Regions from separate parts of the Colwellia sp. Bg11-28 genome, predicted to be linked through region 3. Evidence: predicted binding sites of a transcription regulator. Region 3 holds the regulator's gene; each other region holds the start of a gene.

Region 1 (5,992 bases), 710 kb from region 3:
TATGAAGTTAAACCAGACAACGAACTTAACGGTATAACCTTTGGTGCAGTAGGCTCAGGTACTAAAGTAGAATACATTCAAGTACATGAAAATGCTGATGATGGTATTGAATTCTTTGGCGGAACTGTTAATGCTAAATATGTAGTGCTTACCTCAAATAAAGATGACAGCGTTGATTGGGATAACGGTTATCGCGGCAACTTACAATATGTATTGGTTAAACACGCTAGCGACAATGGTGAAGCTAACCGTGGTATTGAAGGTGATAACGACGGCTCTACCCCGAACAAACTGCCACAATCAAACCCAACGATTGCCAACATGACTATCATAGGTAACGCTTTCACAGCACCAGGTAAAGACTCTGAAGGGGTTTACCTTCGAGAAGGCACTAAAGCACAATTACATAACTTTGTGGTAACGGGTCCTACGGGCATGGGCGAGTGTTTTGAAATCGAAGGCGGCGCGACAACTTCAGTGACAGTAGACCAAGCAGTTGCCGGTGAAACGGTAATATCCAACTCAGTATTTGCTTGTGAAGAAAACTTCAAAAGTGCCAAAGCGGAAGACAAAACAGTATTGCTTGATACACAAGACTGGGTGCTTAATCAAAACCCAACGTTGAATGTGAACAATACGACCGCACTTGATACGTCGGCAGTACTTGACGGTATATTCACGATTGATACCACTGAAGCAAAAGACTTTACCGGCAATGCATTTTTTGAAAATGCGAAGCACATCGGTGCGGTCTCTGCGGATAATGACTGGACAGCTAACTGGACTGTTGGCTTAGACGACTAATAAGCGTTGATACCCAATGCTGTAGCGAAAAGAATCGCTACAGCATTTATTCCGGTTATTTATTAGTCCGTAATAAAGGGTAATTAAAAACTAGATTTCCGATTAAGACACCTCGGGAATGACAAGTTTGAAGCGGTTTTTTTGCTTCTCCCAGTAAAGAAGTTTCAAGAGGTTTCCAATGAAAACAAAATTCAAACTATCCATTTTAACTCTAGCACTTGCTACAGGCTGTGGTTTATCAACCGCCTATGCAGAAACTGCACTAGAAGAAAATGCTGATGGGCAAGCCATGGAAGAGGTGATTGTCAAAGCAAGTCGCTTAAAAGGCACTGCTAGTGCGGTCATGGAAGAGCGTAAAAATCAGGCCTTTATTGCTGATATCCTCGGCGCTGAGCAAATAGCACGTACGGGTGATTCAGATGCGGCTGCGGCGTTACGTCGTGTTACCGGTATCACCTTGGTGGATGGAAAATACATTTATGTGCGTGGTTTAGGTGAGCGCTTTTCAAGTACGCAACTAAATGGCGCGGCAGTACCTAGCCCAGATCCAACGCGAACGGTTATTCCACTCGATTTATTTCCTTCATCAATCATTGAATCATTGTCGGTACAAAAATCCTATTCTGCTGCTATGCCCGCCCATTTTGCTGGCGGTAATGTCGATGTGCGTTTGAAAACAATTCCTTCTGACTTTGTTTTTTCCATGCAAGGTAAGCTTGGCGGTAACACCAATAACTTTGATGATGGTTTATCCTATAATGGCGGAGACGACGATTGGTATGGTAAAGATGATGGTACTCGTGCAGCACCAGCGTCATTGCAAAAATTGTGGAAAAGTCATAGCCCTATAAATGATTTATCACAGCAAGATAACCGTGAGATTGCTGCGCAGATGAATCGCGATTATGATCCAAAAGCCACTAGCATTAACCCGAATACTGGCTTTGATGTCACATTAGGTAATCGATTCGACTTTGATGACTTTCGATTAGGTTTCCTTACCGCGGTTTCCTATGACAATAAATGGGAAGTATCAGAAGAATACGAAGGACAGGATTTCACCTATCAAGAAGGTGTTGATGGCGAAGACAGCAGTTGGGCTTTAGTACGTGGTTTCGATGATATTAAATCTACTGAACATACGGTACGCTTTTCTGGCATGTTCAACGTTGGCTTGGAATTTCAACGTGATCACCGCATTGATTTCAGCTCGTTAATTTTGCACGATACCCGTGATGAAATACGCGATAAACTCGGCAACACCAACAATGTCACTATTAGTGACGGTTTGCGAGTACGTGATAGCGACGTTATTTATGAAGAGCGAGAAATGATCGCGAATCAAATCAGAGGTACACATAACTTCTCAGGACTTTGGAACTTAGGTGCTGATTGGTTTTACTCAGATGCGCGCTCCAATCGCTATGCTCCTGGCAATATCTCAACACGCTATATCATTGCCGATGGTTCAAATGGTCAACCTGAAGATGGCATTTTTGATCCAATTAATGAGAGCTCTTTACGTAAAGCGACCACTTCTTCTCGTTATAGCTTTCAAAACTTAGACGATAATGTTGAAAACTATGGTTTTAGTTTTTCATTGCCAGTTAACTTTAGCAATGTAGAACTAGAGATAAAAGCAGGCGGGAACTTTATTGAAAAGACACGTGACGCTATGGCAAGACGCATAGATGTCAACACACTTGCTTTTGATAACCTAGACCTAACTGGCCATCAAATGGGCGTCATTTTAAATGATGATGTTATGCTAAATCACCCATTATCGGGCAATGAATTAATTATTCGTGATACGACCGCTAGCGGAGATGATTACTACTCTGCTCAACTGGTTGATGCTTACTTTATTGATACCGATTTTTTCATCGCGCAAAAGTGGCGAGTAAACTTAGGATTGCGTTATGAAGATTTTCGCCAAGTCGTTGCCCCGTTAGATCCCACAACTGGTAAGTTTGAGTTACCTGCAAAGCCGACGAATGAAGATTTAGCAGCACTTGCCTTTAAAGATGATGATGTTTTTGGTGCACTAGCATTCACTTATTTGCTTGACGATGAAATGCAGTTTCGTGCTTCTTACGCACAAACGACTATTCGTCCAGATATCCGAGAAGTCGCGCCGGCGACCTACATTGATCCCCTTACTGGTTTCCCTATTGGTGGAACGCCAAGTGTAACCAGTACCGCTATTGATAACTATGATTTACGTTGGGAGTGGTACTTACCTGCGGGAGATAACCTTTCTGTAGGTTTATTCTACAAGGATATGGATCAGCCAATAGAAGCGGTACAATCACCTGCACAAGATGGCCCACCATTAATCAGAATTGCTAATGCAGAAGACGGTTATGTGTACGGACTTGAGGTAGAGTTTTTAAAAGACTTTGGCTTCTTAGGTGATTTTGCGGGTATGAACGGGACAGACTTCTTCTTATCGGGTAACTTTACGGTAAGTGAGTCAGAAATAAATATTGATACCCAGAACGTGGTTGAACAAACCGGCGTTTCTACCTCAATTACTAATCCAACACGTGCCATGACAGGTCACTCACCTTGGGTAGTAAATATGAACTTAGGTTGGGATGCGCCGAATGGTAATCACAGTGCTACCCTTGCTTATAACGTGTTTGCCGAGCGTATTATTATACCGGGCATTGACGGTAAGGATGATGCTTATGAGCAACCATTCCATTCACTTGATATGGTCTATACCTACTATCCTACTTACTCATCAACATTGAAATTTAAGGTGCAAAACATCTTAAATCAGAAAAAAGAAATTGAGTTTGAAGATACCTTAATGCGCAGTGAAACCAAAGGTGTTGCCTTTGAAGTTGCCTTGAAGTGGGACTTTTAAGTAAGCCTAGTAATAAGAAGGTTCTGCAATAATTAGCACTTTCTTTGTATTCATTATTTACGCAGTATAGGTGATTCTATACTGCGTTTTTTATGCCCCTCTATTTTATTCTCCATCTATTTCTCCATCTATTTCTTCATAATATCAAAAAAGATCAATTAGTTAGTCTGATTGGTATGAGCCTTAATGCTGAATTTAACCGTCCATTTTCTTTACAATAAATTTTCATTATCGCATGTATAGAGATGCTTGATTAATTAAACCCTTTAAAAACAATGACTTTATTGTATTGGCCTATATCTTGCTTTTGCGTGGGCGTACATGCTGAAAGATCATATATATTTGTATAATCAATGACTTAAGCTCAATATATGATTTACTTATTTAAACTTACTTACATATGGAAATGTTATGTTAAAAAAATTATTTACTACCGCTTTATTATTTCTTGTTACTACAGCGGCTAACGCTAATCTAATTCATGGCTCTTTTGATGTTACTGGTACCGGTCTAACTACTTTGAATGATGCAGGTGAAGTTACTCAAATTGATTTTTCTTTGAACGATCCTTTAATTGACAGTTGGGCTACTCCTTTAAAAGCAAGTTCTGCCACAGGGGATTACCGTACAGTCGCTGTGAAAGATGCAATTTTTTCTGTACAAAATCCATTCATAATCAGTAATATTACCGGTGTTGAGTTATGGACAATTGCAGGTTTTACTTTCACGGGGATTAGCGTTCACGATAATAATACTTCGGGTGTAGCGACGGGTTTAGCTATTATTGGTACTGTATCTCATGTCGGTTATGCTGATACTGATACTGAAACTGAGTGGTTCTTTTCAACTCAACATTTAGTAATCGGTACTGAAACAAAGGCGTCTTTCTCTTCATCGATAACTTCTCCTGTTTCAACACAAGTAACTGAACCAGGTACTCTAGCTATATTTGCTTTAGGTTTAGTTGGCTTTGGTTTACGACGTAAGCAAAAACCTGTTTAACATTAGTTTTAATTGTAACTATATCTATACCCGTTATCATCCAAAGTGCATTCTTAAGTTTTCATCTTGATTGGTAATGAGTGTAGGGATTCACACTTTAAAAAGCACCAACTTATAGTTAGGTGCTTTTTATTTATCTATTAAACTTTACACAGTCTGCATCTATTGTGGCAGTACATACTTCTAACCTTTCTTTGCTGTACCAACCTCAACAATGCTATTACATCACAAACATTGCTTAAGCTAATCGATTCAACTATCAAAATTAGTTCTCTAAATTAGTTCTTTAAATTAGTTAAAGCAACACTGTTCGCGCATAGAGTTTGGCGTCACTCCTGTCCAGCGTTTGAAGGCTTTACGAAAGTTACTCACGTCATTGAAGTACAGGGCATCGGCAATCTTTTCATTACTGTGCTGACAAATAACCAACTGAAAAATTGCCTGCTGGCTACGTATGGCATCAATGAGACCTTGATAATTGAGTTGATGATTCGCAAGTTTACGTTTTAACGTAGCACTGCTATAACCAAAATGTTGTGCACAGCACTCTTGCGATAAGTCACCTTTATTTGATAAACGTTGACTAAGGTAGCTATTGAGTTGCTGTATAAAACTAATGGGGTAGGGTTTTGGGTTTAATTGACTTATTTGCTGTAGCGCTACTGCTTTTAAGCTATTTGCGCTGTCGTTAAAGGGCAAATACAGTTGTTTTGACGCTATAGTAACCATGCAGATCTTCTGGTCAAACTGTATGTTTATATTTGCTTTCATGTTGAGATGTACATGATATTGCTCGATATGTTGTACCTCAGGATAATCAAGGTGAATGTCTAACTTAGGTAATTCTCCACAGCGATATTTGATGGCACCCAGTAAAGCACTCAACATAAACTCAGTTATAAAGGTCTGTTGATTTTTTGATAATTTGCCAACTGCACTTTGAAAAATAAGGTAACTATTATTGTTGAAGTGTTTTAGCTGTAAGTTCATTAACGGAAAGCAAGCCAGCTGAAAACATTGGCATAATCGTAACATATCGCCTAGGTGCCGACAGTTCATTAGTACTTGGCCTAATAACCCCAGATGTGAGGGAAAATATCGTCTGCCAAGTAGAAAGCTAATTTCATTACCCTGGACTAACTTTGAGCAGTTTTCTATTACTGTTAGCAATGTATTTGCCGAGCAGGTTAAGCTATTTTTTGCTAAATTCTTTTTGCTTAAATCATTGTGAAATAGCTTGGTACCTTTGAGTAATTTATCAGGGTGGGCGCCTCTTTGCGTTGCTAAGTCTATCAAGCTCAGTAGAACTTGCTG
Region 2 (5,992 bases), on a different contig from region 3:
CCCTGTGCTTTGGGTAGTCAATATTTACATCATTCCATAATGTAGGCTAATTTAAGTATATATCTATAGTTTATACAAAAAAATGTTTTTTAATATTTTTCTATCAATAAGTGACTTTAGTGAGTGGAATGTAAGTAAATTGTGATTTTTATTTTGGTTGTAAACATAAAAAAGCTCACCTAAGTGAGCTTTTTATTGACCGTAAAGCGCTTCAAAGTGAAGCTAAGCGAGATTAAACGCTGTAGTAAAGTTCAAACTCTAACGGGTGAGTAGTCATGTTTACACGTCGAGACTCTTCACGCTTAATAGCAATATAAGCATCAATCATATCTTTATCCATAACGCCGCCAGCGGTTAAGAATTCAAAATCTGCTTCTAAATTATCAAGTGCGTCATCAAGAGATGTTGCTACTTGTGGAATTGATGCGGCTTCTTCTGCTGGTAAGTCGTATAAATCTTTATCCATAGCATCGCCAGGGTGAGTTTTGTTTTTAATACCGTCAAGACCCGCCATTAATAAAGCAGAGAAAGCTAAGTATGGGTTACATGCAGGATCAGGGAAACGTGCTTCAATACGCATTGCTTTTGGTGATGGTACAAGTGGAATACGAATTGATGCAGAGCGGTTACGTGCAGAGTATGCAAGCATAACAGGTGCTTCAAAATGTGGAACTAAACGTTTGTATGAGTTAGTCGCAGGGTTAGTAAACGCGTTTAATGCCTTAGCATGTTTGATGATACCACCAATGTAGTAAAGCGCTGTTTCAGACAAACCGCCGTACTTATCACCAGCGAATAAGTTAACACCATCTTTAGCAAGAGACATATGTACGTGCATACCAGTGCCGTTATCACCAACTAAAGGCTTAGGCATGAAAGTCGCTGTTTTACCGTAAGCATGTGCTACGTTATGAACAACATACTTATAAATTTGAACTTCATCAGCTTTTTTAACCAGTGTATTAAAGCGACAAGCAATTTCGTTTTGGCCACAGGTAGCTACTTCATGGTGATGTGCTTCAACAATTAAGCCCATATCTTCCATAACTAAGCACATAGCTGAACGTAAATCTTGTGATGAATCAACTGGAGCTGTAGGGAAATAACCGCCTTTAACACCAGGACGATGACCCATATTGCCTTCTTCGTATTCAGTACCTGAGTTCCAAGACGCTTCTTTATCATCAATTTTATAAAAAGAACCACTCATATCAGTATGGAAACGTACATCGTCAAATACGAAGAACTCTGGTTCTGGACCAACTAATACATCATCGGCAATACCAGTACTACGTAGATATTCTTCAGCACGATTAGCAACAGAACGAGGATCACGGCTGTAACCTTGCATTGTGCTTGGTTCTAAAATATCACAACGGATATTTAAAGTAACAGCATCAGTAAAAGGGTCTAGGATCGCTGTTGATGCATCAGGCATCATAACCATGTCAGATTCGTCAATGCCTTTCCAGCCTTCAATAGATGAACCATCAAACATTTTGCCATCTTCGAAAAAGTCTTCAGTTACTTGATGATGAGGAATAGAAATGTGCTGTTCTTTACCTTTTGAATCAGTAAAGCGAAGGTCAATAAATTTGACGTCGTGTTCTTTAATTAAGTCGAATACTGCTTGTGACATTGTGTCTCTCCACTGGGGTTAATTGTATAAAATGTTGTAAATAATTCAGTAAGTCGTAAAACGGATGAAGTTATAAAGGTTGGTTATTATCATTATTCATCTATTATTATTCGTTTAATAGCTAAAATCGTGCCAAGAGGAAGGTCATTGATTAATAAGCTTTTTTATTCTATTCATAAACTTTGTTGCACCTTAGTGGTGCTTGCTGTGCGTTATATTGGTGCACATGGGTAATTGTAAGAATCCCACTATAGAATATATTTAGCCGCTTGCCTTTAATAATTTATATTTTTTTTTGTCTTGTTGTGTTTAAAATACTCAGCTGAGAACACAATATAGATCATCAATTTATATTAATCTTCGCTATATTTATAATTTATTGTCTTTAATCTAAAAAATACCTTAAAGGTATGAGGTTTTATGAATAACACAATAGCAACTCTAATAACTTTTACTTTTCTCCTTTCGTTAACACTTTCTACTGTCAGCTATGCAGAGGACGATAAGAGTAAGTGGCAGAAACCCACACCAGTTTTTAAGCAAGATTTTGATTGGATAAAATTGACATCTGATGAGTGGCTTAAAGGCGATATTGTTTCGATGTATGATGAAAAACTCGAGTTCGATAGTGATGAACTTGATATGCAAACAATTGATTTAGAAGATGTTGCTGAGTTACGGAGCAAGTCATGGCAAAGTATTCGAATGTTTGATGGCACCATTGCTGAAGGATATTTAGTGATAAAAGATGGGCAACTATCTTTAGTAAAAAATGGTGTGACCACTAATTACGAGCTTAGTAATCTTTTATCCATTGCATCCTCAGGAAAAAATGAACGAGATTTATGGGATGGCTATGTTAATTTAGGTATTAATTTACGTGAGGGTAATACTGTTCAATTTGATTATACCTTTTCTGCCGGAATACAGCGACGAAGCTCGAGCAGTCGTTTTAAAACGGATTACACCGCAGATTACAGTCGCTATGAAGATCAAGACAATGGGGAAACAATAGTTACTGCCGATAGCGATCGATTAACGTCCTCTTATGATTGGTTTTTCAATCCTAAAATTTATTTCCGAGCGGCAGACTTTGAATACATGACCGATGAATTTTTAAACATCGATTATCGAGTCCATTATGGTATCGCATTGGGTTATCATATTATCGATACTAGTCGTACTAGCTGGGATATCAATCTCGGTCCAAGTTACCAAAAAACTAAATTTATTGATGTTGGAACAGATGATAGTGATAGTGAGAATTCTTTAGGGGTAACACTTGGTACCGATTTTACTTTTGAAGTTACCAGTGATATTGACTACGAAGCATCGTATAGTGTACAAGTGATTGATGAAGCCTCCGGTGGCAATATTCATCACTTTCAAACAGGTCTAGAAATTGACCTGACTAACGACTTTGATCTTGATTTAACCTTTTATGCCGATCGTACGGAAAATCCAAAAGAGGATAGTGAGGGTAAGGTACCAGAGAAAAATGATTTCCGCTTAGTAGTGGGTTTAGGTTACGATTTTTAACTAATTAATCCAGTGTTTTTATACGCAAGCATCGTGAAACACTAATTTTCAGATAGCCTGGGTATATATAAGGCTTGTACCTCAACTAGTACAAGCCTTTTTTAATGTAATTCAGTAGTGAGAGTAACCACACTTAATATTGTGAATAAGTATTTATTATTAGCGCTAGTTTTAATTACCTTTAACAGTGAAGGGCAACAAAGTTCAGAACATACCGAGGTATGGAGCCCGCCAACGCCTGTTTTTTCACAGCAATTCGATTGGCTTAAACTACGCTCAGGGGAATGGCTCAAAGGCGACATTATTTCCATGTATGACGATGAGTTGGAATTTGAAAGTGATGAGTTTGATACCATCACTTTTGATTGGGATAAAGTAACAGAACTTCGCAGTCGATTTGATCAACAAATACGTTTTGCTAATGGGGAAGTGAAACAAGGCTTTCTCATCGTTAAGGATCAGCACCTTGTTATAATCAGTGGTGGTACTGAGCAGCACTATCCATTATCGGAACTTTTATCGATCACGTCCTCTTCTGATGTTAGAAAGGAGTTATGGGATGGTAAAGTCAGTTTAGGCCTTGATGTTAATACCGGCAACGTTAGTCAGTTAGATTACTCGGTCAATGCGAGAGTTCAACGAAGAACACCGTTTACCCGTTTTAACGTTGAATTTACTTATAATTATAGTAAATCGACTGAAGATGAAAATGAATTAGTTATTACGGATGCTAGTCGCTTAACGTCAAATCTTGATTGGTTCTATAGTCGAAAAGTCTTCTTCCGAGTGTTTGACTATGAACATGTTACAGATCTACAGCAAAATATTAAGTCTAAAAACACCCTAGGGTTTAGTTTAGGTTATCACATTTTTCAAAATAAGCGTTTACAGTGGGATGTAACCCTTGGACCAAGTTATCAACAAACAGTGTATAACAGTAATACTGATGAAAATGACCAAAAAAGTGGTGTTATCGCTTTAGGTACATTATTTGATTACAGTATTTCAAGCAGATTAGATTTCTTATTTGATTATCAATTACAATTTGTAGAAGAAAAATCAGGTAAGCGAAATTCACGTTTAAAAACCGGTTTTGAATTCGAACTTCAAAATGATTTTGAGTTAGATGTTATCTTCTATTGGGATCGCGTAGTTAAACCAGTTGCCGTTACGGGGGCTACTCTTCCCCAGGAAAATGATTACAAACTAGTGCTCAGTCTAGGTTACGACTTCTAGTATTATAAATTACTCATGACTTACTTCGACATCAGTTAAAGCATTGCAACTGCATAGTAATATGTAACCTTGTTGTTGTTCACTTGCGGATAATCCATCTGTTGAGTTTTGCTTAACCTGACCACTAATTAGTTTTGCTTTGCAACTGCCACAAGACCCCGCGCGACATGAATAAGGTAAAATTAGTCCCGCTGCCTCTCCTTGATCTAGCAAAGAATCTTGTTTATTACCTTGAACTCGTTTTTTCCATCGACTAAAGTAAATCGACACTTTAGCTTTGCTGCTTTGGTGTTCTAAGTTTTGTGGTCTCACTTTTTGGCTTTCTATTACGGGAGCTAATGGAGGGGTACTTTCTTCAGTATTAATGGTTTGTTCTTTTGAATATTCATGTGCACCAAAACTCTCCTCATGGTAGTTACTTGGTTGTAAGCCTAATTTAAATAATAGCGCTTGAGTGGCTTTGCGAAATAATTTGGGTCCACAAACAAAAGTTTGATAATGACTAATTTGTTCAATATTGCCAAGTATTTGTTCATTTAGACGTCCTTGATATCCATACCACTGTGAATTAGCACCTTGAGTAAGGGTGTAAATTATTTGGCAATTACCATGTTGCTTCGCTAAGTTACTAATTTCAGTTTGAGCAATTAGGTCCATTTTCTGTTTTGCGCTATGAACAAATATTACTTGGTTCTTACATTGTGTAGCGACCATAAAACGTAACATAGAGAGCATTGGCGTGATGCCACTACCAGCGCTGATAAGTAAAACATTTTTAGGCATTGGGTCGGTTAAGTAAAAGTGACCAGCCACCCCTTGCACATCAATTGATTGTTCTACTTTAAAATGATCATGAAAGTAGTTCGAAACCTTGCCTTGAGGAATTCGTTTTATCGTAATGCTGACATAATCAGAGGTTGTAGGTGAAGAGGAAAGGGTATAACAGCACGTTTGCATTGTACCGGCCATATTAACGGTAAAATTTAAGTATTGACCAGCGTGATAGTTAAAACCTATTTGTTGCTTAGGCATAGAGAAAATGAAAGTTTTCACATCACGGGTTTCTATTTGGATTTTTTGGCAGACTAAGGTAAATCTTTGCTTGGTGACAGTATTGCTCGATAGAGTCATTTATTATTTTACTCGACTAAGTTTATAGCGCGTATTTACAGATAAAGCTTAGTTATTAAGGTATGATATCGCCAATTATAGCGCTTCTTTATGTTTTGATTATTATACTATGACTAATAAAATTCAACACCTTCATATCTTAGGTATTTGTGGCACTTTTATGGGAGGGATCGCTGCTATAGCCAAGCAACTTGGCTTTAAAGTTAGTGGTTCTGATGCCAATGTCTATCCGCCAATGAGCACTCAGTTAGAGCAGTTAGGCATTGAGTTAATGTCAGGTTATCAAGTCGATAATTTCTCTGATGATATCGATTTGGTTATTGTTGGCAATGCGATGTCTCGTGGAAATCTAATGGTGGAATATATGCTAGATCGCAATATTCCTTATACATCAGGCCCACAATGGTTGCTTGAAAATGTATTAAAAGATCGTTGGGTCCTTGCCGT
Region 3 (5,992 bases):
GCGGCCCCTGAGCCGCTTATGCTCAGCGGTCCTGAAACACACAGCTTCAAGTGGCTTGGGTATATATATTGCTAGCTTGCTTGTTGAATTAAGTTATAGAGTGCCTGATTATCATTGCATTTTCGTACTTGCTTGATCATCTTTTTATCACTAAATAGTTTAGCAATATTTTGTAGCGTATCTAAATGTTCTTGGCAGCTATTTTCGGGCACAAATAAGGCAACAAAAATATCTACGTCTCTATTATCTATGGCATCAAAATCGATTGCCTTTTCTGTTGTTATTAACACCGCAACAGCTTTACTTGTATTGGGCAATCGACCATGTGGGATCGCAATACCGTTACCTATACCAGTGCTACCCATTTTTTCTCTATTGAGTAAACTATCTAATAGTTCATCTTGCTCTATATCAGTTATTTGAATCGCAGCGAGTTGACAAATTCTTTCTAGAATACGTTTTTTACTGGTTACTGCTACATCACAACTAGTACAGCTTGTTGTTAATATTTCGGATAATTGCATAATCGTGTTAATGGTTTTAAGGCGCCACTTACGCTAAATCATTTAGCTCAGGACGCCTGCTTTAATAGGCTTTAATTACTTTAAAGCGGTCTTTCGGGCTAACTCAACTTAATGATGAGAAACCTTAGCTTTATACTTAAGAATCTGCCTATCAAGTTTATCAACTAAGGTATCAATAGAGGCATACATATCGGTGTTGACTGCAGAAGCAAATACTTCACTGCCATTCATATGAACATTAGCTTCAGCTTTTTGATTAAGCTTTTCTACGGTAAGTACAACATGGACATTATTAATGTGATCAAAATGTCGTTCTAATTTTGAGAATTTTGTATCGACATATTCGCGCAATGAACTAGTTACTTCAACATGGTGTCCAGAAAGATTAATTTGCATAAACATGATCCTTTTATTGTAGTCTTCTAAAGTAAACTCTTACGTTGATTTGACGGTGGTATCGCTAATGATTCTCGATATTTAGCAATTGTACGTCGTGCCACTTTTATTCCCTGCTCAGCTAATAAGTTAGCCATTTTACTATCACTTAACGGTTTAGCAGGTGTTTCCGCTAAGATAAGTTTTTTAATCAAAGAACGAATTGCTGTAGATGAACATTCACCACCATTCTCTGTACTGACATGACTAGAGAAGAAGTACTTGAGTTCAAAGATGCCTCTTGGCGTGTGCATATACTTTTGTGTTGTAACACGTGAGATGGTGGATTCGTGCATATCAACAGCTTCAGCTATATCGTTTAGTACCATAGGTCTCATGGCTTCAGCACCATGTTCTAAAAAACCTTGCTGGCGTTGAACAATACAATTGGACACTTTAAGTAGTGTGTCATTGCGAGATTCTAAACTCTTAATAAACCATTTAGCTTCTTGCAAGTTGGATCTAATAAATTGTCCATCATCAGTTGACGACTTCATTGTTTTAGACATTGCCGCATACTGTTTATTAATCGACAATTTAGGTGCAGTATCAGAATTTAATTCAACGACCCAACGGCCATTTTTTTTCTCAACAGAAACATCTGGAATAACATACTGGTCATCGCCTTTAATTACCGCATCACCCGGACGAGGGTTCAAGCTTTGAATTAAACGCATCACTTCACGTAGCTGATCTTCTTTTAATTTGGTTTTACGCATTAACTGGCGATAGTCTCGATTACCAAGTAGATCGATATGGTCGTTGATTATTAATTTACTTTCTTTCAGGTAAGGGGTATCAGCACTAAATTGATTTAATTGAATAAGTAAGCAATCAGGAATGGAGCGAGCTGCGACACCAATAGGATCAAACATATTAATACGTTTTAATACGGCTTCTACTTCATCAAGCTCGAGCCCTTCAGTGCCAACACTCTCTAAGATATCTTCTGGTGATACAGTTAAATAACCGGCGTCATCGACTGCTTCTATAATAGCAATTGCGATGGTTTTATCAGTATCGCTGAAAGGGGTTAATTCCATTTGCCATAATAAATGATCTTGAATGGAATCAGTGGTTTCACCCTGATAGGTGTAGTCATCAGCAGGGCTACTTACTGCGCCAGTATTTGATACCCCAGCACTGTAGCTTTCTTCCCAAGTAGTATCTATATTTAGTTCTTCTGGTATATCACTTTTTTCCATCGCCTCAGTAGTACTGATTTCGTCAATACTGGCCTGCTGTTCTTCACTACCATCACCCGCAGGTTGATCCGTTTTTTCTTCATTAGTATTGGATGAAAAGGCTTCTTCAAGATTATTTTGTTCACTTGAATTATCACTTTGAGCTTTTTCATCAAGTTCAAGTAATGGATTGCTCTCTAAAACTTCTTGAATTTCTTGTTGTAACTCTAACGTAGACAATTGCAACAGCTTAATAGCTTGTTGCAATTGTGGAGTCATTGTTAAGTGTTGTCCAATACGGAGCTGTAGTGTAGGGCGCATCTAGGTTATATGATTTCCTATTTATTATTCTTAGTAGTTACGCTATTACAATGGGTAACTACTATTCTATTAAGCATTCTGGCTAAATATACTAGCCTATCGCTTTACTATAGCGTGAATTGTTCGCCAAGGTATACATCTCTGACTTTTTGATTAGCAAGAATTTGATCTGCATTACCTTGCGCAATAATTTCACCATGACTAACTATATAAGCATGCTCACAAACGTCTAATGTTTCTCTCACATTATGGTCTGTGATCAAGATACCTATGCCTCGCTGCTTTAAGTGTAAGATGATTTTTTTAATGTCGCCAACCGAAATTGGGTCAACACCAGCAAAGGGCTCATCTAATAAAATAAATTGAGGATCTGCAGCGAGTGCTCGGGCAATTTCAACTCTTCGTCTTTCGCCACCGGATAAGCTCATGCCGGTATTGTCTTTGATATGACAAATGTGAAACTCTTCTAATAAATTTTCAAGTTTCTCAGCGCGCTGGGTTTCACTAAGCTCTTTACGTGTTTGTAATATCGCCATAATATTATCAGAAACAGTTAGCTTTCTAAAAATTGAGGCTTCTTGAGGTAAATAGCCAATACCGCTTCGGGCTCTTTCATGCATAGGAGCAAGGGTAAGGTCTTGACCGTTGAGTTTGATCGAGCCATTGTCATTGGGGACTAAGCCAACAATCATATAAAAGGATGTGGTTTTTCCGGCGCCATTGGGGCCTAATAAGCCAACTATTTGTCCTGCGTCAACTTGCAAACTAACATTCTTAACGACTTGTCTACTTTTATAAGACTTCGATAAACCATCGGCAATCAGTGTATTTACAGGTGTTGTTTTCACTGTGTTAGTTGTCACTACTGTCGCCTTCTTTTTCTACTACCTTGTCAGTTGGTTTTTCTTCTTTAGATTTTTCGTAAGTCTCTTTCTGTTTCTTGAGTACCGTTGGTTGTAAAATAGTAGTAACAGGCTGATTATTAGCGCTCCGTGCTTGTAGTTTTTCACTGACAGTATTATAAGTTATTTCATTACCACTGACTTCACTTCCAGCTTGCTTGACTAGGGCATTACCTGAAATAATGATTGTATTCGAGTTAGGGCTATAGGTTATTTCATCTGCCTGCAAGGTAATTAAGCTACCATCTTCTAGTTGTTGCTCGAATATAGCAGGTTTGCCTTTTGCCAAATAAGTTTCATTTTTTTCATCATTCTTCTTATTAACTTGACTAAAGACTTTAACTACATCGGCGGTAATAGAAATAGAGCCTTGACGAATAATAACATTATCTAAATAACTGATAATTTTATTTTTTAGATCGGCATCTTGACTTTCAGCGACTATAATTATTTCCTGTTCCAAATCTTTTATTGCCGCCAAAGCGTTACTGACAAAGAGTAAACTTGAGGCTACGGCTAAAACTGAAACTGTTTTTTTAATTAAATTAACTTTCATCATGTTTTTTATAAATAGTACGTTCATGCTGGATTAAGGTCATTTTTTTTGTGTTTAAATCGATAATTAATCCTGAGCCGTACATGGTGAAATCTCTTCCCACCACAACAACTGATTGCTCTGAACTAATGATATTGGTTTTTAAATCTAATGCTATTGTTTTGCAGTGAATCTCTTTTATTAAGCCGTCAATTTCTGTCGCTTTAATATGTACTTGATTCTTTAGCTCTACACGGTTGTCTTTGTAAAGTGTCGCTTCTTGCGCACTGACCTTCCATGGCTGGCCTTCTTTTTGCGGATATAATGTGTAATTCGGCAATTCAAAGTAACTGACTTCCAAATCAGAGTAATGCTCCATTCTTTCTGCTTCAATAGTGTGGGAGAGTTGCCCTAAGTCACTATAGATTTTACTTTCTAGCTGCTCAGCAATAAAATCCGGACGTTGCTCATCAACAATTAAAGTATCTTGTTCTATTGATGCACTACGCCATTCAATAATGCCATAAATTAGCGCACTAAGCAGTAAGACAAATAGCGCTAGGCTATTTAATCGATTCATATACTGGCGCCTGATGCATTGTCTAAGCTATTTTGGCTTTGCATGATCAAATCACATGTCTCTCTTACGGCGCCAAATCCACCACGAGTAAAAGTGGTATAATTGGCAGAACGAAGAACTAAAGGATGTCCATCGGAAACACTAATGCCTAAGCCAACGGCTTCAATACAAGGTAAATCAGGTACATCATCACCAATGTACGCTACCTCTTCAATAGTAATGTTTAATTGTTCAATTAAATCAATTAATGCAGGTAACTTATCTTCTTGGCCTTGAATAATATGTGCAACATTTAATGCTTTCATACGATACTCAACGATAGCTGAAGTTCTTCCCGTAATAATCGCAACATCAACGCCACTAGCACCTAAGGCCTTAATGCCAAAACCATCTTTTGTATGAAAAGCTTTTAGCTCTTCACCATCATTGCCTAAATAAATTCTGCCATCAGAAAATACACCATCGACATCACATACCAGTAACTTTATTTGTTGCGCTTTAGCTAAAACGTTGTGTTCTACATTGCCATATAGGGTATTCATTAAAGTACTCCGGAACTTAAGAAGTCGTGCATATTCATTGCACCTACAGGTATATTGTTGCTATCGACAATGATAAGGCCGTTTATTTTTTTATCTTCCATTATTTTTAGCGCCTGTGCGGCAAGCATATCACTCTGCGCTACACTAGGGTTATGGGTCATTACTGTGTTAATACTTTCACTGTGGATATCTATCCTATTGTCTAATACCCTGCGAAGATCACCATCAGTAAATAAACCGACTAGTTGTTGTTGTTCATTAACTATAGCAGTCATGCCCAGGCCTTTTAAGGACATTTCAACTAAGGCGTCTTTGATAAGAGCATTTTCCGAAATCATAGGTACGCGATCGTCTTTATGCATAATGTCGCTTAGGCGCAGTAATAGACGTTTGCCTAAACTGCCACCAGGGTGAGATAAAGCGAAATCCTCTGCGGTAAAATCACGCGCGTTGAGTAAAGCAACGGCTAATGCATCACCCATTACTAGGGTTGCCGTGGTACTTGATGTTGGCGTTAAACCAAGAGGACAAGCTTCAGCCGATACTTTAATGCAAACATGGGTATCGGCTAATTTAGCTAAGGTAGATTCAGTGTTGCCAGTCATAGAAATTAATTTAGCACCGATGCGTTTTATAACCGGAATAATAGCAAGTACTTCACTAGTTTCACCCGAATTAGAAATGGTTAAAACCACATCATTGCTAGTGACCATGCCTAGATCGCCATGACTAGCTTCTCCAGGGTGAACAAAAAATGATGGTGTGCCAGTACTAGCAAGTGTAGCCGCTATTTTACCACCAATATGACCTGATTTACCCATGCCAATGACGATTACTCGTCCTTTGCAATGAAACATGAGTTGACAGGCAAGTTCAAAGTTATCATCAATAAACTGTACTAGTTCAGCGATGGCTTGCTGTTCAATCTCAATAACGTTTTTTGCTAATTCTTTGAAATTTTTCATAATG
Region 4 (5,992 bases), 460 kb from region 3:
GCTCAACACGTGCGCCGAATAAATCAACCCGTGCGCCACCGGTAATTTTGGTATAAAGATTATATTTTTTAGCTACTTCACCTAATACGATAAGTTTGTCAGGGGTAATTTCACCGCCAGCAATTCGAGGAACAACTGAGTAGGTACCATCTTTTTGCATGTTACCAAGGTAGGTATCGTTAGTATCTTGTAGAGATAAATGAGGTTTTTTAAGAATGTAGTCATTCCATACAGAAGCAAGCACAGAGCCAGCTACCGGTTTACAAATTTCACAACCTAGACCACGACCATGTTTTTCAAGTAGCTCGTCGAAGGTTTTGATTTTTCCAACACTAACAATGTCGTATATTTCTTGACGTGAATAAGCAAAATGCTCACAAATGTCTTTCTTAACTTCAACACCGCGTTTTTCAAATTCGTTATCAGCAACGCTTTTAACCAAGGCAGCACAGCCACCACAACCAGAGCCGGCTTTAGTACAGCTTTTAACATCGCCAACGGTCATCGCGCCTGCATCAATAGAGGCAATAATGTCGCCTTTAGTGACGTTATGACATGAACAAATGGTTGCAGTATCGGGTAAGGCATCAACACCTAGGGTCGGCTTATCAGCCGCCATTGGCAAGATAAGACCTTCTGGAGACTCAGGTAATTCAATGGCATTAAGCATATATTGCAATAAGGTATCGTATTCACTGGTATCACCTATAAGCACAGCACCTAGTAAGGCTTTTTTATCCGAAGAGACTACTATTTTCTTATAAACACCTTCAGGTTGATTTTCGTAAGTGTAGGTTAATGCACCTTCAGTTTTACCGTGAGCATCACCAATTGAGCCGACTTCTACGCCCATGAGTTTTAACTTAGTACTCATATCCGCACCAGTAAACTCAGCAATCTCTCCGTTTTCACCATTTCCTTCATTAGTAAAGCCAGCAATGTGTTTGGCGACAACTTTAGCCATAGCATAACCCGGAGCAACTAAACCAAAGATAAAGTTATTCCATAAAGCACATTCACCAATGGCGTAAATATTTTCGTCTGAGGTTTGACACTGATTGTTAACAACAATACCGCCACGCTCACCTAAAGTAAGGTCAAATTCACGTGCAAGGTTGTCATACGGGCGAATACCTGCAGAAAATAAAATTAGATCGGTTTCTAATTCAGTGTCATCGCTAAAACATAATTTATAACGGCTAGTATTGCCTTTTTCGATTACGCTTGTCGCTTTAGAGGTATGAACTTGCACACCTAAGTCTTCAATTTTTTGTCTTAATAAACGACCACCGCCGCCATCGATTTGAACACCCATTAATTGTGGGGCAAATTCAACAACGTGTGTTTGTAGCCCAAGTTGCTTGATAGCGTTTGCCGCTTCAAGACCTAATAAACCACCACCAATAACCACGCCGACTTTGCTTTCTTTAGCGCTAGCGGCGATGTCTTCTAAATCGTCAATAGTACGATAAACTAAACAATGATCTTGGTCCTTTCCAGGAATGGGAGGAACAAATGGGTACGAGCCGGTAGCTAAAATTAATTTATCATAATGATAAGTTTCGCCACTTTCAGTCGTAACATATTGAACGATTTTATCAATCAGGATCACTTTAGCATTGGTTTTAAAGGTCACCCCTAAGGCTTCATAATGTTCCGGTGTAGTCATTGCTAAATCGTCAGCAGTTTTACCACCAAAATATTCCGATAAGTGAACTCTATCGTAAGCTAAGCGAGACTCCGCTGAGAGCACTGTTATTTGATAGTTTGGATTTTTAGCCATTTCCTCAACAAAGTGATGGCCAACCATGCCGTTACCTACCACAACAATATTAGTTTTAGTTAATAGCTGTTTATCTGTATTCATAAGGACGATCCTACTCAAAATGCGGGAATAAAATAAAACCGTTTAGCAAAGACACACTATTAACATGGTTTTATTCAAGATGCGTTTAGTAGAGCAAGCTAGATGCCAACATGTTTTTTTCAATAAAAACAATTATTTAATGTCAGTTGCATCCTAGGAAACCGCCCCTTTGCACTAGGGTGAATATTATTTAGCACTCGGACGGTGCAGCGTTCTCACAAAAGGTAAACAAGCTGAACGTGGGTCAAGAAATGACTATTGAGTGATTCAATAGTCATTTCTCTTGATGATGAATGGGTTAATATTATCGAGGCGATATTTTGTAGATAGTATTTAAGTAAGCCTAATAGAGTGACTTTTAACTAATCGAAAAAGTGATATAGCTCAGGCACTCTGAAACATGCGTCTTGATTAAGTCATTGTCGTTGATTCAGTCCAGGCGCCGTTAGCGTATTTCCCTTTTTTGGACTCGCTGAATTTTTTAATAAACTCGCTGGCTGGTATAGGTCTTCCCGTAAAATAACCTTGCACATAATCACACTTTTCGGCTTGTAGATAATGCAGTTGCTCTTCGGTTTCAACACCTTCAGCAAGTACATGCAATCCTAACGAGTGACTCATTTGAATAATAGCGGTGGTAATAGATTTACTATCATCGTCATTCTCAAGGTCTGAAATAAAACTACGATCTATTTTCACCTTTTGGATCGGAAAACGCTTCAAATAACTGAGTGAGGAATAACCGGTACCAAAATCATCCATCGCCAACTGAAAGCCTGCATCGTGCAAGGCTTGCATTGTCTCGATAGCTTGATCGACATTATCCATCACCGCACCCTCTGTGATTTCAAGTTCGATAAGCTCTGCGCTAACATCATGTTGCGCAAGAATCATTAACATATGCTGTAAAAGATCTTTACGCCTAAATTGCACAGGAGAAATATTAATCGCCACCTTAAAGGCTGTAATCCCCGCATTCAAAAAGTTTTTTATTTCGCGGCATGCCTGCGCTAAGACCCAATCACCCAATTCATTGATCAATCCACTCTTCTCGGCAACTGCAATAAATTGATCCGGTGGAATCATGCCCTTCTCAGGATGATGCCATCTGATGAGCGCTTCCGCTCCAACCAAGATATTTTGGTCGATAGTAAAGAGCGGTTGGTAATAGAGTTCAAAATGCTCTTTAGTCAAAGACTCAGCTAAGTCAGTCAAAACTTCCTTATTTCTTTGCAATCTTGCATTCATTTCACTGGTAAAAAAGCGGACTGTATTTCTGCCATCATCCTTCGCCTGATACATAGCAATATCGGCATTGCGTAGTAATTCCTCACTATTAGCTGCATCGTCAGGATAAATAGTGATTCCAATACTACTACCCATATTAATATTGTTTCCGTTAATTTCTATTGGTGTTTTCAATAACGAGTTGAGCCGCTGAGCGAAGGTTACCGCATCTTCAATTGTATTAACTTTAGTGATAATAAAAGCAAACTCATCACCCCCTAGGCGCGCTACCGTATCAGTCTTTCGCCCGGTGCAAGAGAGTCTTAACGAAACCTGCTTTAATAATTCATCACCAGCGTCATGACCCATGGTGTCATTGATGATCTTGAAATTGTCTAGATCCATAAAAAATACGGCAAATTTATGTTGGTGACGGTCAGACAGTGCTATCGCCTGTTCCAGCCGATCCTGAAATAATAGTCTATTAGGCAAACCCGTCAGCGGATCATGTAGCGCCAGATGTTTTAATTGATATTCTGCCTGCTTACGTTCATTGATCTGTAATTTTAGATCTCGATTGTTATTATCTAGCGCCATTTTAGACTGATTAAAGTGGTAAGCCAGCAGACCAAATTCATCCTGTCTGCGGTCATCGAGCAATTCTGGGTAAACCTGCCCACCTTCAGTAACTGGCCGTTGCAGCTGATTAACCATTTGATAAATAGGCACAATTAAACTACGTCGACAATACATAAAACCAAAAAAAGCCGCGATGATCATGATTGCGATGAGCAACATTAAGATCAGGTTTGATACCTTACTTGCGCTATTTATCGCCACCTGTTGCGGGGTGACCACAACAACCTTCCACAACGTTTTTGGTATAATAAATACCGATACATTCACTGCTTCACCAAGTAGAAAATCTTGCTTACTTATCACTGAAATAGTCTTAGTATTACGATGAGAACTCTGATCTGGCATAGTTGACATATTGGCAACAATTAATTGCGCGTCTAAGGGAGATATTTGCTTACTGTGTTCGGTAATATTTGCAGCCGGTACTCTTGTTTTGTCTGCTATAGACTGAATCAAAGATTGGTTTATCTCAGTTAAGATTTCGGCAATAGGTTGGAAGGACTCAAGCTTTTCAGCCAGTTGATTTACTGTAATATATTCTTGAGTTAAGTGATTACTATCTCGATTGGCTACTTTAGTTAACTCATCATCAGGAAAAGACAAAAACTTATTATTACGGTCTACAGCATAAGCGTATCCTCTGAGTTTGGCACTACCTTGGTGTAATATACTCTTGAGTTGTTGAAGACTGACATCTACTGTTGCATTGCCCGAAAATACTTCTTGTTTGAACATGGCGACGGTACAAGTCACCATCGGCGCTAATGTATACGGGTCCATATAAGATTTAGACCAAAGGCATTCACCTTGTTTGCTATAACGACCTGGCACATACCATTCTTCATCATGATAACCTGTGCCCTCGACATCATTATATTGATCGAAGTATTGCAATTCCCCAAAATTGTCTCGACCCCAAAAGAAGCTCCGTCGCACTACACCAGGGGTGAACTGTTGAGGCTCAGGCCACACGCCACCGCCAGCAATAATGTCTTGGTATTCTTTCATATTCAGCATTTGAGGAATAACTTTGTAGAATAGCTGTGGGTCTTGAGGCCAAGTTTCCCCTGCTGCGGCCAAATGTCGGGTTAAGGTTTCTGCGATACTAATGCGTTGGGATATCTCTGAGACTATGTGCGAACCAATCTCGTCGATCGACTCTTTGTTTTTATTGACTAGGTAATCTTTAACAACGAGGTCAACCACCATATAGGTCGCCGCAGTCATCACTAAAAACAACAGACTCATACCAAAAGAAAACTTAAACAAAATAGTATTTTTGGCTTTTACAATAGCTCGAATAGAAGACATCCTTTTCACCTTGGCACTAGAAACATTAATAATAAGAATTGAAGTTCCTCTTCAATTTAAAGCGAATAATTACTTTAATTTTCAGATACTCTGTGCCTAAACCTAGCTTAAATAATTTTATTTCTCAAGCGTATTGAGTATTATTTACCACTTGGCAACGCAAGCACTGTCCACCACTCGTTGTTCATTAGAAAAATATCGTTGATAACCATAAGATAAAAAATAACGCGGTAGCTCCTTGCCAAAACAATACCGGATTACGCTGTAAGATAGGCTGACTTTTATATTCTTCCAATGCCGAAGCCGTCGGTTTGCTTAAATCAGCTTTAAATTCAGAATACGCCTGTAAACGAAACTTAGGATCGGCTTGTGTCGCTTTTGACAGCACCATATCAAGCCAGAAAGGTAAATCGCTGCGAAATTGTCTAATACTACGATACTGCCACTGTGAATAATTTTCTACGCGACTTTTTTCGTCATCAACAGTGTAGCTGTGCATATCAGCTCTTTGCATCGGCTTGTAAGGCAATTCTCCACAAAGCATTTCATAGGTGATAACGCCTAAGGAAAATAAATCGCTTTGGTGGTCAGCATGTAAAGTTAATAAGGTTTCTGGTGCGATATAATTCAATGTGCCTTGTGGCACAGTTTCGGTAACAGCATCATTATTTTCAGCCAGTGATGCAATAAGCGCAGTGCCATAGTCAATGAGAAAAACCTTGCCGTAAGAATCAATCATTATGTTGTCAGGCTTTAAATCCCGATGAATAACTTCTAAGCGCTGAAATGAACGTAAGGCGATAATAATTTGCCCGACAATATCACGTACTTGTGCAAGATTAGGTTTTGGATTATCAAACATCCATTGCCCTAATGTTTGCCCATCAATATATTCGCAAATATGATAAAGAAAGCGACTATTCTCGCTGCCACGTTTTATTTTCATCA

Evidence for each region. Region 3 encodes sigma-54, which starts transcription at its own class of promoters, with help from an activator protein. Its sites were predicted from a motif close to GTTGGCACGNNNNTNGNNT; they were not measured.
Region 1: CXF79_RS17835 (PEP-CTERM sorting domain-containing protein) is a predicted target of sigma-54. The motif match lies at 3,965-3,983, and genes of this name have one in related genera.
Region 2: glnA (glutamate--ammonia ligase) is a predicted target of sigma-54. The motif match lies at 1,758-1,776, and genes of this name have one in related genera.
Region 4: nirB (nitrite reductase large subunit NirB) is a predicted target of sigma-54. The motif match lies at 1,959-1,977, and genes of this name have one in related genera.

Annotation. Positions count from the first base shown of each region.
Region 1 is NZ_PJBA01000018.1:106,657-112,648, reverse strand. Features, by position in the region: gene CXF79_RS17845 (hypothetical protein) at 1-804, shown strand, start outside; gene CXF79_RS17840 (TonB-dependent receptor domain-containing protein) at 983-3,676, shown strand; gene CXF79_RS17835 (PEP-CTERM sorting domain-containing protein) at 4,088-4,678, shown strand; gene CXF79_RS17830 (AraC family transcriptional regulator) at 4,970-5,992, opposite strand, start outside.
Region 2 is NZ_PJBA01000003.1:146,435-152,426, reverse strand. Features, by position in the region: gene glnA (glutamate--ammonia ligase) at 233-1,639, opposite strand; gene CXF79_RS03595 (DUF481 domain-containing protein) at 2,060-3,178, shown strand; gene CXF79_RS03590 (DUF481 domain-containing protein) at 3,296-4,414, shown strand; gene CXF79_RS03585 (hybrid-cluster NAD(P)-dependent oxidoreductase) at 4,424-5,545, opposite strand; gene mpl (UDP-N-acetylmuramate:L-alanyl-gamma-D-glutamyl-meso-diaminopimelate ligase) at 5,655-5,992, shown strand, end outside.
Region 3 is NZ_PJBA01000018.1:814,188-820,179, reverse strand. Features, by position in the region: gene ptsN (PTS IIA-like nitrogen regulatory protein PtsN) at 72-524, opposite strand; gene hpf (ribosome hibernation promoting factor) at 633-920, opposite strand; gene CXF79_RS20725 (RNA polymerase factor sigma-54) at 947-2,464, opposite strand; gene lptB (LPS export ABC transporter ATP-binding protein) at 2,572-3,312, opposite strand; gene lptA (lipopolysaccharide transport periplasmic protein LptA) at 3,317-3,925, opposite strand; gene lptC (LPS export ABC transporter periplasmic protein LptC) at 3,912-4,481, opposite strand; gene kdsC (3-deoxy-manno-octulosonate-8-phosphatase KdsC) at 4,478-5,023, opposite strand; gene CXF79_RS20700 (KpsF/GutQ family sugar-phosphate isomerase) at 5,023-5,988, opposite strand.
Region 4 is NZ_PJBA01000018.1:1,273,668-1,279,659, forward strand. Features, by position in the region: gene nirB (nitrite reductase large subunit NirB) at 1-1,867, opposite strand, end outside; gene CXF79_RS22710 (EAL domain-containing protein) at 2,279-5,044, opposite strand; gene CXF79_RS22715 (bifunctional protein-serine/threonine kinase/phosphatase) at 5,232-5,992, opposite strand, start outside.